DNA from 3 places in the Mesorhizobium sp. M0119 genome. Region 1 is predicted to be linked to each of the others. Evidence: predicted binding sites of a transcription regulator. Region 1 holds the regulator's gene; each other region holds the start of a gene.
What was found. The regulator PhoB, encoded in region 1, activates phosphate uptake and scavenging genes when phosphate is short. The targets are predictions, from matches to a motif close to TGTCATNNANCTGTCAT.
Positions count from the first base shown of each region.

Region 2: the regulator PhoB is predicted to act here: its motif matches at 2,800-2,816, upstream of olsB (l-ornithine N(alpha)-acyltransferase).
Region 3: the regulator PhoB is predicted to act here: its motif matches at 2,590-2,606, upstream of phnF (phosphonate metabolism transcriptional regulator PhnF).

Region 1 covers NZ_JAMYTU010000055.1:8,759-12,966, forward strand. The annotation lists gene pstA (phosphate ABC transporter permease PstA) at 1-206, shown strand, start outside; gene pstB (phosphate ABC transporter ATP-binding protein PstB) at 203-1,006, shown strand; gene phoU (phosphate signaling complex protein PhoU) at 1,039-1,746, shown strand; gene phoB (phosphate regulon transcriptional regulator PhoB) at 1,763-2,452, shown strand; gene NKJ40_RS28755 (ROK family protein) at 2,462-3,706, opposite strand; gene xylF (D-xylose ABC transporter substrate-binding protein) at 3,992-4,208, shown strand, end outside.
Region 2 covers NZ_JAMYTU010000035.1:41,491-45,698, forward strand. The annotation lists gene NKJ40_RS24830 (fatty acid desaturase) at 1-514, opposite strand, end outside; gene NKJ40_RS24835 (hypothetical protein) at 641-844, opposite strand; gene grpE (nucleotide exchange factor GrpE) at 1,082-1,717, shown strand; gene olsB (l-ornithine N(alpha)-acyltransferase) at 1,861-2,736, opposite strand; gene NKJ40_RS24850 (PAS domain-containing hybrid sensor histidine kinase/response regulator) at 2,886-4,208, opposite strand, start outside.
Region 3 covers NZ_JAMYTU010000068.1:3,969-8,176, reverse strand. The annotation lists gene NKJ40_RS30450 (ABC transporter permease) at 1-702, shown strand, start outside; gene NKJ40_RS30445 (zinc-binding alcohol dehydrogenase family protein) at 773-1,789, shown strand; gene phnF (phosphonate metabolism transcriptional regulator PhnF) at 1,808-2,551, opposite strand; gene phnG (phosphonate C-P lyase system protein PhnG) at 2,688-3,149, shown strand; gene phnH (phosphonate C-P lyase system protein PhnH) at 3,149-3,760, shown strand; gene NKJ40_RS30425 (carbon-phosphorus lyase complex subunit) at 3,762-4,208, shown strand, end outside.

The sequences.
Region 1 (4,208 bases):
TCTTCACCGCGCTCAACAACCAGTTCTGGAGCAGCAATATCAACGCGCCGATGGCCAGCCTGCCGGTGACCATCTTCCAGTTCGCTCTCAGCCCTTACGAGGAATGGCAGCAGCTGGCGTGGACCGGCGCACTCATAATCACCCTGACGGTTCTGGGCTTGAGCATCCTCGCCCGCAGCCTTACCGGACGCAGAGAGGACAGATGACACAGATGTTGTCCCCGGACATGACGATGACCGAAACGGTCGCCGAGAAGACGAAGATCGAGGTCAAGAACCTCAACTTCTACTACGGCCAGAGCAAGGCGCTAAAGGACATCAGCCTGTCGCTGCCCGAGCGCAGTGTCACGGCCTTCATTGGGCCTTCGGGCTGCGGGAAATCGACGCTGCTGCGTGTGTTCAACCGCATCTACGAGCTCTACCCGAAACAGACGGCCGAGGGCCAGGTGCTGCTCGACGGCCAGAACATTCTCGACCGGTCGCAGGATCTCAACCTCCTGAGGACCAAGATCGGCATGGTGTTCCAGAAGCCGACACCGTTCCCGATGTCGATCTACGAGAACATCGCCTTCGGCGTCAGGCTCTATGAGAATCTCGGCAAATCCGAGATGGACGGCCGCGTCGAACAGGCATTGAAGCGCGCCGCGCTGTGGAGCGAGGTCAAGGACAAGCTCAACGCCAGCGGCTTGAGCCTGTCCGGCGGCCAGCAGCAGCGGCTCTGCATCGCCCGCACCGTGGCCGTGAAGCCGGAAGTCATTCTGCTCGACGAACCGGCGTCCGCACTCGACCCGTTGTCGACCGCAAAGATCGAGGAACTGATCGACGAATTGCAAGCCGACTACACGATCGTCATCGTCACCCACAACATGCAGCAGGCGGCGCGCGTGTCGCGCCAGACCGCCTTCATGTATCTGGGTGAACTGGTCGAGTTCGACCGGACCGAGAAGATCTTCACGTCGCCCCGCGAGAAGCGCACGCAGGACTACATCACCGGCCGCTTCGGCTGAGCCGTTCCGATCATGCATATGAGGACAGGACCATGGGCGAACACACAGTCGCTTCTTTCGACGAGGATCTCGAGCAGATCAGCAAGCTGATCCGCGACATGGCCGACCTCGCCGGTTCGATGGTCGGCGGGGCAACCAAGGCCCTGTTGAATTCCGACAATGTGCTGGCGCAACGCGTCGTTTCCGACGACGCCATCATGGATGCGCGTCAGCGCGAACTGGACGATCGCGCCATCACCCTGATCGCCAAACGCCAGCCGATGGCCCACGATCTTCGCCATGTGGTCGGAGCGATCCGTATGGCCGGCGACCTGGAACGCATCGGCGACCTTGCCAAGAATATCGCCAAGCGTGTGAGTGCGGTCGGCCTCAACGTCACACCGCGCGACCTGTCGCATTCCATCGACGCGATGGCGCAGCTGGTGCTCATCCAGGTGCAGGGCGTCATCGAGGAATATGCTGCAGGCGATGCGGCCGGGTTGGCCAAGCTGCGTGCCGCCGACGAGCGCATCGACGTCAAATACACGTCCGTGTTCCGCGAGCTGTTGACCTACATGATGGAAGATCCGCGCAACATCACCGCTTGCACGCACCTGCTGTTCTGCGCCAAGAATCTGGAGCGGATCGGCGACCATGTCACCAACATCGCCGAAAATGCGTATTATGTGCTGACCGGGGAGCAATTGCCGGTCAATCGTCCGAAGCAGGACGAAACGACAATGTCCGCACCGGTGACATGATGGGGGTGCCCAGCCGATGATCGCACCACGCATAATGGTGGTGGAGGACGAGGAGCCGTTGGGTGTGCTGCTCCGCTACAATCTCGAATCCGAAGGCTACCAGGTCGAGGTGGTGACACGCGGCGACGAAGCCGAGATCCGTTTGCAGGAGAATGTGCCCGACCTTCTGGTGCTCGACTGGATGATACCAGCGGTTTCCGGCATCGAGCTCTGCCGCCGGTTGCGGGTGCGCCCCGAAACCGAGCGGCTGCCGATCATCATGCTGACCGCGCGCGGCGAGGAGAGCGACAGGGTGCGCGGTCTTTCGACCGGCGCCGACGACTATCTGGTCAAACCGTTTTCGACACCGGAATTCATGGCCAGGGTCAAGGCGCTGCTGCGCCGCGCCAAGCCTGAAGTGCTGTCCAGCGTGCTGAAGGTCGGCGACATCGTGCTCGATCGCGAATCGCACAGGGTCTATCGCAAGAAGAGCGAGATCAGGCTCGGGCCGACCGAATTCCGGCTGCTCGAGTTCATGATGCGGCATCCGGGCCGCGTCTTCTCGCGCAGCCAGTTGCTCGATAATGTCTGGGGCGAGACAATCTACATCGACGAACGCACAGTGGACGTCCATGTCGGCCGGCTGCGCAAAGCCGTCAACAACGGCCGCATGCCGGATGTCATCCGCACCATCCGCGGTGCCGGTTATGCGATCAGGGAAGATTGACCCGCCTGGTCAGGCTACGTGCTTTCTGACGCCGGGCCTCATTTGCGCGCCCGGCGCGAAAATCTCCTGGTCGACGAAGCTTAACGCCCGCATCGCGCAGCCTTCGCGGATCAGCGGCAATTCGTTTGGTTCGGTGTCGAAGGAGATCGAGCCCGAATGCTGGCCGCCGGCGGTCTGGGCGATGGCCTGGCGCAAGGCCGGCTCGATCAGATCGAAGGCGGCGGCACTGGCGCCGACCATCGCGACCGGCGCCGGATCGATCAGCGCGAACAGCGAGCCGAGACCGAAACCCAGCGCTTCGCCGGCCTTGCGGTAGGCCTCGCGTTCCGGCCCATCTTTCTCGCGTGCCCGGGCCGCCAGTGCGCGCATGTCGGCGTCGCTGACGTCGGCGATGGGTTCGCTGTCTTCGCTCATCTGCCTGGCGTTGCGCCAGATGGCGTAATTGCCGGCGTAGGCCTCGATGCAGCCGCGTCGTCCGCAACGGCAGAGCGCGCCGCCCGGACGATGGATCATGTGGCCAAACTCGCCGCCCGAGGAATGCGTGCCGGTGAACAGCTCGCCCTTGAGCACCAGCCCCATGCCGATGCCGTGCGAAAGCAGGATGGCGATGAAGTCGTCGCGATAGCGATCCGGATCGCGCCAGCGCAAAGCCACCGCCATCATATTGCAGTCGTTCTCCACCGTGGCCGGGATGCCGAATTCGTCCTCCAGCATGTCGGCAAAGGCGATATCGGTCTGCGGCGTGATCGGCGACCACAGCAGGGCGCGTGCAGGGGAGTCGGTAATGCCCTGAATCGCCAGGGCAATGCGGGCGACACTGCGGACGTCAAGGTCTGGATCCTCGAGCCGGCGCCGGACGATGGCCATGCATTCGCGGATCAGTTCGTCGCGCGGCATGGTCAGCGTGTCCAGCCGGCGCTGTTCCTCGGCGACCACCTGTCCCGCATAGTCGATAATGGCGGCCGACAGGAAATTCAGCGACAAAACCACGGTCAGCACCGCCGCCGCTTCCGGGTTGAGGGCGAGGCCGACCTGCGGACGACCGCGTTTCAACGAAACGGGCTCACTTGCCTTGCTCTCGGCGAGGATGCCTTCCCGTATCAGGTCGGAGGAGATCGCCGATATGGTCGAATGACTGAGGCCGGTGGTTGCTGCGATCTCAGTACGCGATGGCTGGCCGGCCCGGCGCACCGCCGAGATCACCATCGCCCGGTTGCGCCGGCGCAAATCGTCATGGCGGATTCCGACCGACATCGTTTGCTTTCCTCCCGGTTGCCGCGGCCGCTCATGAACCGGAAGCCGTCGGTAATGTCCGACAAATAGTGTCGGATGCAGGCAAATAGTGTCAGATGCCGGTGGCGCTGTCATCGTTTATTCCGACGCTCGAAAAAACTCGCAGAGTCATCAAAATCCATCAGAATCGATGTTGACAGCAGCCGGAGATCGGGCCAGTATTTTTTCGAGGCTCGAAAAAATTAGAGCTTCTAAGCTGGTCTTTGAGCCAATTGGTCACGCCGTACGCGGCGCAGGGAGGATATGATGAAGAAATTCACGACCGCCATTCTGGCGGGTGTCGCCATGACGCTGGCGCTGGCGTCGGTGGCGCAGGCTAAAGACAAGGTGATCGGCGTTTCCTGGTCGAACTTCCAGGAAGAGCGCTGGAAGACGGACGAGGCCGCAATGAAGGCGGCCATCGAGGCCGCCGGCGACAAGTATATTTCCGCCGACGCACAGTCCAACCCCGGCAAGCAGCTCA
Region 2 (4,208 bases), on a different contig from region 1:
AAATGAAGATCCATATCGGGCCAAGGCCAAACATCACCAGCGGATGGCGATAGAGGCGATAGGCGAGCCGGCCCCGCCACGAAAGTTGCCGGTATTCGGCGACGGTCAGTGTCTTGATGTCGCCGGTGCCGCGCTCGTCGAGATTGCCGGCGCTGGCGTGATGGGTTGCGTGGGCGCGGCGCCAGCAATCGTAGGGCGTCAGCGTCAGCACGCCAAGCACGCGGCCGATCCAGTCGTCGGCATAGCGGTTGGCAAAGAAGGACCCGTGGCCGCAATCGTGCTGGATCATGAAGATCCGCACCAGAAAGCCGGCTGCCGGAAGGATGAGGACCAGACCCCACCAATGGCCATAGGCATAGGCGGCCGAGGACAGTGCCCACAGCGTGGCGAAGGGGATGAGGGTGATGGCGAGTTCGACGGCGCTGCGACGCCTGTCGGGCTTTTTATAGCGCGACAGGATTTTCAACCAGGCGCGCTTGCTGTTTGCCACAGCTTCGGGGGAAATCATGTTCATCATGAAACATAGGCGGAGCGGCGCGCTGCCGCAAGGCGGAGATCACGCAAAGTTACTGCGCGTAAATGTCGCGCGATAGCAAGGAATGCCGGCCACAATCGCCGGGCGCGGCGCCGGCAACGGCGCCTACCGACGGCGCCCGCCTGCGACCACCTTGGCTTCCACGCCGTCCAGGCGGTCGAGCAATTCCTTCAGACGGTCGGGAATATCGGACTCCGTGCGGAAGGCCGGCAAGGTGCGCAGAAAGCGCTTGGTCGCCTCGGTGCCGAGCTGGCGCCGGATATCGGCGGCGAGCCCGTCGCGTTTTTCGCCGTTCCTGCGGGGCATCATCTCAAAATCCTGTGTCGGCTTCGAAACTCTTCCAAGGGAGGAATGGTTCCCGCATTGTAGTAGCCTGGCAAGCAAAGCCGGCGGTCACGGTAAAGTTTGAATTAAAATCGAAAGGTTTGCGCGGCCCGCCATCAGGCCGCGGCAGCGGCTGCAGTAGCGCTTGCCCCTTGATTTTTGGCCGCTAAACCTCGATATCGGGCGCAAATCCACACCATTCGAAAATGACGGGAAACGGCGATGAGCGACCAGGCAAAAGACGAACGCGCGCCCGACGAAGCCGAGAAGACCGAGGCTGCCGCGGAGCCAAGGGAAGGCGGCGTCGACGGCGACTATGAAGCGCTTGTGCGGCTTCTGAAGGAAAACGAAGAGCTGAAGGATCGCGCGCTGCGCGTCGCGGCTGACATGGAGAATTTGCGCCGCCGCACCGCCCGAGACGTCCACGATGCGCGCGCCTACGCGGTCGCCAACTTTGCACGCGACATGCTGTCGGTGTCAGACAATCTGCGCCGTGCGCTGGATGCCATCCCGGAGGAGGCCAAGGGGTCCGGCGATGCCGGTTTCAAGGCGTTGATCGACGGCGTCGAGCTCACCGAGCGCGCCATGCTGTCGGCGCTGGAACGTCACGGCGTGAAGAAGCTCGAACCCGAGGGCGAGAAATTCGATCCGAATTTCCACCAGGCGATGTTCGAGGTGCCCAATCCCGACGTACCGGCCAACACGGTCGTGCAGGTCGTGCAGCCCGGCTATTCGATCGGCGAGCGCGTGTTGCGGCCGGCCATGGTCGGCGTGGCCAAGGGCGGCCCCAAGCATGTGGCAAGCGAAGCGCCGGTCGAGCCGGGGCCGGTCAACGAACAGGCTGAGAAGGATGCGTAAGTTAGGGGAGTAGGGGAATAGGGCAGTGCGGGAGTAGGGAATAACGCTACGCGGGTAAAGTAGAGCAATTGCCTACTCCGGCCGTTGCCTTCTCTCCGCCTACTCCCCTACTGCCTTATTCCCCTACTGCCCTACTGCCCTACTCAGGCAGCGAAGCGCTGCGCTTCCCCGCCATAATAATTGACGTAGCGGGCGCCGATCTCCTTGACCGGCATCACCACGAACACGTCGACGGTCGAGAATTCACGGTCGATGACGCAGCCGTCGCCAATGCGCGCGCCGACGCGCAGATAGCCCTTGACGAGCGGCGGCATCGCGGCGATCGCCGCCTTGGCATTAACGGCCTCGATCGGCATCAGGTCCATGGAACAATAGCGCCCGGCGACGGCACGCACGTCCCACGATGAATTCGTCCGGCAGTGGTGGGCAAGATAGGTCAGCGCCTCGGCATGTGCCGCCGGCACAGTGCCGTGGAACGACGCGCAGCCGGTCATCACGCCGATGCCGTAATGGTTGATATAGGCCCAGATGCCTTGCCACAGCGCCTCGATGGTGCGCTTCGAGCGGTATTCCGGCAGAACGCAGGAGCGGCCGAGCTCGAGGAAGCGCTGGCCGGGATGCCGCGCGATCAGCTTGGTCAGTTCGAATTCGCCTTCGGAATAGAAGCCGCCGGCGGCCGCGGCAATCTCCTGCCGCAGCAGGCGGTAGGTGCCGACGATGCGGCGATGCTCGGGGCCGGAAAGCGAAGTATCGAAGACCAGCAGATGATCGCAGAGGGGATCGAAGCGATCGGCATCGCGGCGGTCCTGCATCTGGAACAGGTCCTTCCTGGCACCAAGCTCGTCGTAGAACACCCGGTAGCGCACTTCCTGCGCGGCAGCGATCTCGGCCTCGTTGCGGGCGAGCCGCACTTCGAGATTGCCGATGCGGCCGAGCGATGCGCCTTTTATGACGGCATCGGCGTTCCGGCCGACGAGCAAAGGCCCGCTGGCGTTCGGCCGAGCATCACATTCCGGCATGACTGTATGCACGAGTGATTCTCCTTCGAGCCATCCCTCTTGGCACGGGGATACGGTGTAGGTGCAACAGGATTGTGACAGTACCGTGATACGGCTCTGCGGGCAATACTTCGTCGGCTGGGTAATCTATCAACCGTCTATGTTGTGCCTCAGGCGGCCACTTGCCCTTCGACCGCATGAACCAGGGCATCGGGGTCGAGCGGCTTGGTGACGAAGCCGCTGGCACCGTGAGCGAGCACGGCGTGGCGGGTCTTTTCCTGGCTGTCGGCCGACAGCACCATGATCGGCACCGGCGGCACCGCGGTCTCCTCCTCATGACGGCGGATGGCGGCGATGGCGTCCAGACCGTCCATGACAGGCATGTGCAAGTCCATCAGCACCACGTCGTAGCGGTGCTTGTGGCCGGAGCTGATGACCGCCTCGACGGCGGCTTTGCCGTTGCCGACCACTTTCACGCGATGCCCGGCCTTCAGCAGCGTGGCGCGAGCCAGCATGGCGTTGATGTCGTTGTCCTCGGCGATCAGCACCGACAGGCCCTGCTGGCGGGCGCCAATGGCGTGCCCAGCCTGCGCGCCGCGCTTTTGCGGTTGTGGCTCTGCGATGACCGGCGCATGGCTGGTCAAAAGCACGCGCAGCAATGTCTCGCCGCGCACCGGCCTCGCCAGGAAGGTGGCATAACCGTTGGCACGGAATTCGCCAAGCATGCCGCGGTCGGTCGGCGCGATCAGCGTCACCGCCTCGCAATCGGCAAATCCGCCCTGGCGCAGGCGCCCGAGCAGCCTGCCGTCGCTTTGCTCCATGGCAGCATCGATCAGCAGCACGTCGCAGCCCTCGGCGAAAGGGGTGGCCTGGGCGGCGGTGGTGGCCAGATCGACCGTGCCGCCATTGGCGCGAATGGTGCGGGCGATGGCTTCGGCCTCGACCAGGTTCTTCGACACGATCACCGCATGCCGGCCCGACAGCGGGTCCTGGCGGATCTGCGGCGCCTCGACGGCGGAAATAGCGGGGATATCGAAGACGAATTCGGACCCCTGGCCAAGCCGGCTAGACACAGAGATGGTGCCGCCCATGGCGGTCACCAGGCGCTTGGAAATGGCAAGACCGAGGCCGGCACCGCCATGCGCACGGGTCGAGGTGCCGTCAGCCTGTTCAAAGTCCTCGAAGATGCGCTCCATGTCCTCCTCGCGCAGACCGGGGCCGGTGTCGGTGATGGTGAAGCGGATGCGGTCGGTGGTTTCGGTGCGGACGCGGGCGATGCTTGCCAGGACGCCGCCGCTGTCGGTGAACTTGACGGCGTTGCCGATAAGGTTGAGCAGCACCTGCCTGACCCTGCCGGGGTCGGCGGTGATCAGCTGTGGCACGTCGGGTTCGACATGACAGCCTAGGCCGATATCCTTGGCAAAAGCCCGCGCCGCCAAAAGCTCGATGACATTGTCGGCGATCTCGCGCACCGACATCGGCTGCGGTTCGGG
Region 3 (4,208 bases), on a different contig from region 1:
GCGATGCTGATCAACGCCGGCACACCGGTTTTCCTCGCCATCCTGATCACCTTGCTGGTCGGCGTCGCCATCGGCATGTTCCATGGCTTCGGCATCGTCAAGATGGGCCTGCCACCCTTCATCATCACCCTGGCGACGCTGACCTCGCTGCGCGGCATCGGTCTGTTGATGACCAACGGCAACTCGATCTCGATCAACAACGACGCCTTCCAGACGTTCTCGCGCAGTTCCTTCGTCGGCGTCCCCAATCTGTTCTGGATGGTGATCCTGGTCGGCATCCCGGCCTACATCTTCCTGCACCACAGCCGCTGGGGCCGCTATCTGTTCTCTGTCGGCTCCAACGCCGAGGCGTCGCGTCTGTCGGGCGTCAACGTCCAGCGCACCATCTACATGGCCTACACGCTGTCGGGGCTGTGTGCGGCCTTCGTCGGCGTGCTGCTCGCGTCGCGCATCGGCATCGGCAATCCGACGCAGGCCGAGGGCTGGGAATTGCAGGCGATCGCCTCCTCGGTGATCGGCGGCACCTCGCTGTTCGGCGCTGTCGGCTCGGTGCACGGGCCGCTGCTCGGCGCCTTCATCCTTGCCACCATCAACAACGGCGCCAATCTGCTCAACGTCAACGCCTTCTGGCAGCGCATCATCACCGGCGTGCTGATCATCGTCATCGTCTATTTCGACGGGCTGCGCCGTCGCGGCAAATAGACCGCCTCCCAACAACCGCCGGCCTCGCGACAGCAGAGCCGGCGGTGCCATGAACCGACTGGATTGAAGCATGAAAGCCGTCGTCTGCCGCTCGCCCGGCGAACTTGTCCTCGAAGACCGCCCGGCGCCTGGCGCGCCCCCCGCCGGCTGGGCGCTGGTCGCCGTCAGCCATGTCGGCATCTGCGGCACCGACTATCACATCTTCGAAGGCAAGCACCCGTTCCTCGCCTATCCCCGCGTCATGGGCCACGAGGTTTCCGGCACCGTGATCGAGGTTGGCGAGGACGTCGATCTCGCCGTCGGCGAAGCGGTGATCGTCAATCCCTATCTCGCCTGCGGCAAATGCATCGCCTGCCGGCAAGGCAAGCCGAATTGCTGCGTCAGGATCGAGGTGCTCGGCGTCCACCGCGACGGCGCCATGTGCGAGCAGATCCTGGTGCCGGCGCAAAATCTTTATCCGGCAAACGGCCTGTCGCTGGCCGATGCCGCCGCCGTCGAATTCCTGGCGATCGGCGCCCATGCCGTGCGGCGCTCGCTGGCTGATCCAGGTGCGCGCACGCTGGTCATCGGCGCCGGCCCGATCGGGCTCGGCACGGCGCTGTTCGCCCGCATCGCCGGGCTCGACGTGACGCTGCTCGACATGAGTGCGGAGAGGCTGGGTTTCGCCGAAAGCGAACTCGGCTTCGCGACCCTCGACGGCTCGCGGGGCGCTGCTGCCGACCTGGTGCGGGAAGCAACCGGCGGCGACGGCTTCGACGTGGTTTTCGATGCCACCGGCAACACCCGGTCGGTGCAGTCGGCCTTCGCCCATGTCGCGCATGGCGGCGCGCTGGTCCTGGTCAGCGTCGTCAAGGACGACATCGCCTTTTCCGATCCCGAATTCCACAAGCGCGAGATGATGCTGATCGGCAGCCGCAACGCCCTGCGCGCCGATTTCGACCATGTCGCTGCCTCGATCCGCAACGGCGCGGTGCCCCTGGCAAAGCTTGTGACGCACCGCACCACGCTTGGCGAGACGCCGCGTGACCTCGCCCGCTGGGCGCATGAGAAGTCCGGCCTGATCAAGGCTGTCATTCAGGTCGGATGATGCCAGGGCTGGCGCATCTTAGAGCGCCGACAGTTTGAGCTCGATCCGCTCGGCCGGGAAACGCGACTCCGAAAACTGGATAGGCTGACCGTCGGGCGTCACGTTGACGGCGACCGTCACCAGCACGATGGCGCCGGGCTGCAGCTCGAGGTCCGCAAGGTCGGCGGCATCCGCATGGCGCGCCGACAGCACGGTCGATTGCCGGAGATAGTCGTCGATGCCGAAACGTGCCAGCGATGCGGTGATCGAACCGGTTTCCGCCATGGCGGCATCGATGCCGGCAAAGCGCCTGGCCTCGAACCAGCCGGCAGCGCGGGACACCGGCACTCCATCGGCTTCGCCGCGCGTTTCCAGGCGTATCACATCGGCCCCCTTCGCAAGGCCTAAGCCCTCTGCGACACGACGGTTGGCCGGCTCTACCGATGACGCGAGCAAGGTGATATGCCGCTCTGACGCCTGTCCTTGCAATCCCTCGGAAAAGCGGGTGCGGGCGCCGATCGGATAGGACAGCCGCCTGCGCGACAGCACGAAGGTGCCGCGCCCCTGCTCTGCCCTGAGCACACCCTCCTGCACCAGCGCTGCGATGGCGCTGCGCACCGTGTGGCGGTTGACGCCATAGCGTCCGGCAAGTGCCACCTCCGGCGGCAGCGCGGCATTCTCGGGAAAATCGCCGACGGCGATCGAATACAGGATCTGGTCGGCGATCTGCCGCCACAGCGCGACACCGCTGCGCCGCTCGATGCTGCTGGGCTGCCCGATCATTTCCGCCCCCGATCTTTTTGCCCCAGACATTTTCCTCGTGTCATGCACTCGTCATGGACACGCATTAGAAAATAGATATAATTTGTATAATTGTCTATATCAATAGACAAATGAACGCAGACGAGGAGCACCGGCCATGCGAGGACGGGAAGCGCGAGAGCAGGCCGAGCGCAAGGCCGTGATGGCGACGCTGGCCCAATCGGCCGGCGACGACATCGTCCGTCTGTGGGACGAAGCCGGCCTGCCTTCTGAGGCGGAACTTCTGCGTGGCCCCGAAACCGGCCTGGTTACGGTGCGTGGCCGCATTGGCGGCGGCGGCGCGCCCTTCAATGTCGGCGAGGCGACGGTCACCCGTGCCACGGTGCGGCTTGCGTCCGGCCATGTCGGCCACTGCTACGCGCTCGGCCGCGACAAGCAGAAGGCAAGGCTGGCGGCAATCGCCGACGCGCTCTGGCAGGATCCAGCCCACCGCAACGAGGTCGAGACCAGGATCGTCGCGCCCTTGCAAGCGGCACTGGCCAAGGCGCGTGAACAGCGCCGCGCCGAGACGGCGGCGACCAAGGTCGATTTCTTCACCATGGTGCGCGGAGAAGACTGATGGATATCGCCACTGAATCCATTGAAGGCGGCTTCGCCGATCCAGTATTCAATGCCCAGACCGTATTCCGCGCCGTCATGGATGCGATGGCGCGGCCGGGCAGCGTGCAGCCGCTGCCGGCCCTCGCCCAGCCGCCGGCGCCGCTATCGGCCACCGCCGGTGCCATTGCGCTGGCGCTGTGCGACAACGACACGCCGCTCTGGCTCGACCCGGCTTTGCAAGGGTCAGCGGCGGTGAAATCCTGGCTCGGCTTCCATACCGGCGCGCCGCTGGCCAACACCCCGGCCGACGCGCATTTCGCGCTGATCGCCACGCCGGCCGAGATGATGGCGCTCGACGGATTTTCGCAAGGCACCCAGGATTATCCCGATCGCTCCACGACGCTGATCCTCGAGGTCGGCGATCTCGTCTCCGGCGCTCCGCTGCTGCTCGAAGGCGCGGGCATCGAGAAGACGGCGACGATCGCGCCGGCGCAAATGCCGCGCCATTTCGTCGAGCAATGGAAGCAGAACAACCAGCGCTTTCCGCGTGGCGTCGACATCATCCTCGCCACATCCGACGCAATTGCCTGCCTGCCGCGCACGACGCGCATCAAGACGATGGAGGCGTAGCATGTACGTCGCGGTAAAGGGTGGCGAAGCGGCCATTCGCAATGCTCACAAACTGCTCGCCGACCGCCGGCGCGGCGACCGATCGGTGCCGGCACTTCGCCTCGACCAGATCGTCGAGCAGTTGGCGCTCGGCGTCGACCGGGTGATGAGCGAAGGTTCGCTTTATGATCGCGAACTGGCGGCACTGGCCATCGTTCAGGCGCGCGGCGACATGATCGAGGCGATCTTCCTGGTTCGCGCCTATCGCACCACGCTGCCGCGCTTCGGCTACACCAGGGCGATCGACACCGGCGCGATGCTGGTGGAGCGGCGCGTTTCGGCGACCTACAAGGACCTGCCCGGCGGCCAGCTGCTCGGCCCGACCTTCGACTATACCCACCGGCTGCTTGACCCCGAGCTTGCCGCGGGCGGCGATGTCGCCGAGCCGCAGCAGCGCGCCGGCGAGGCG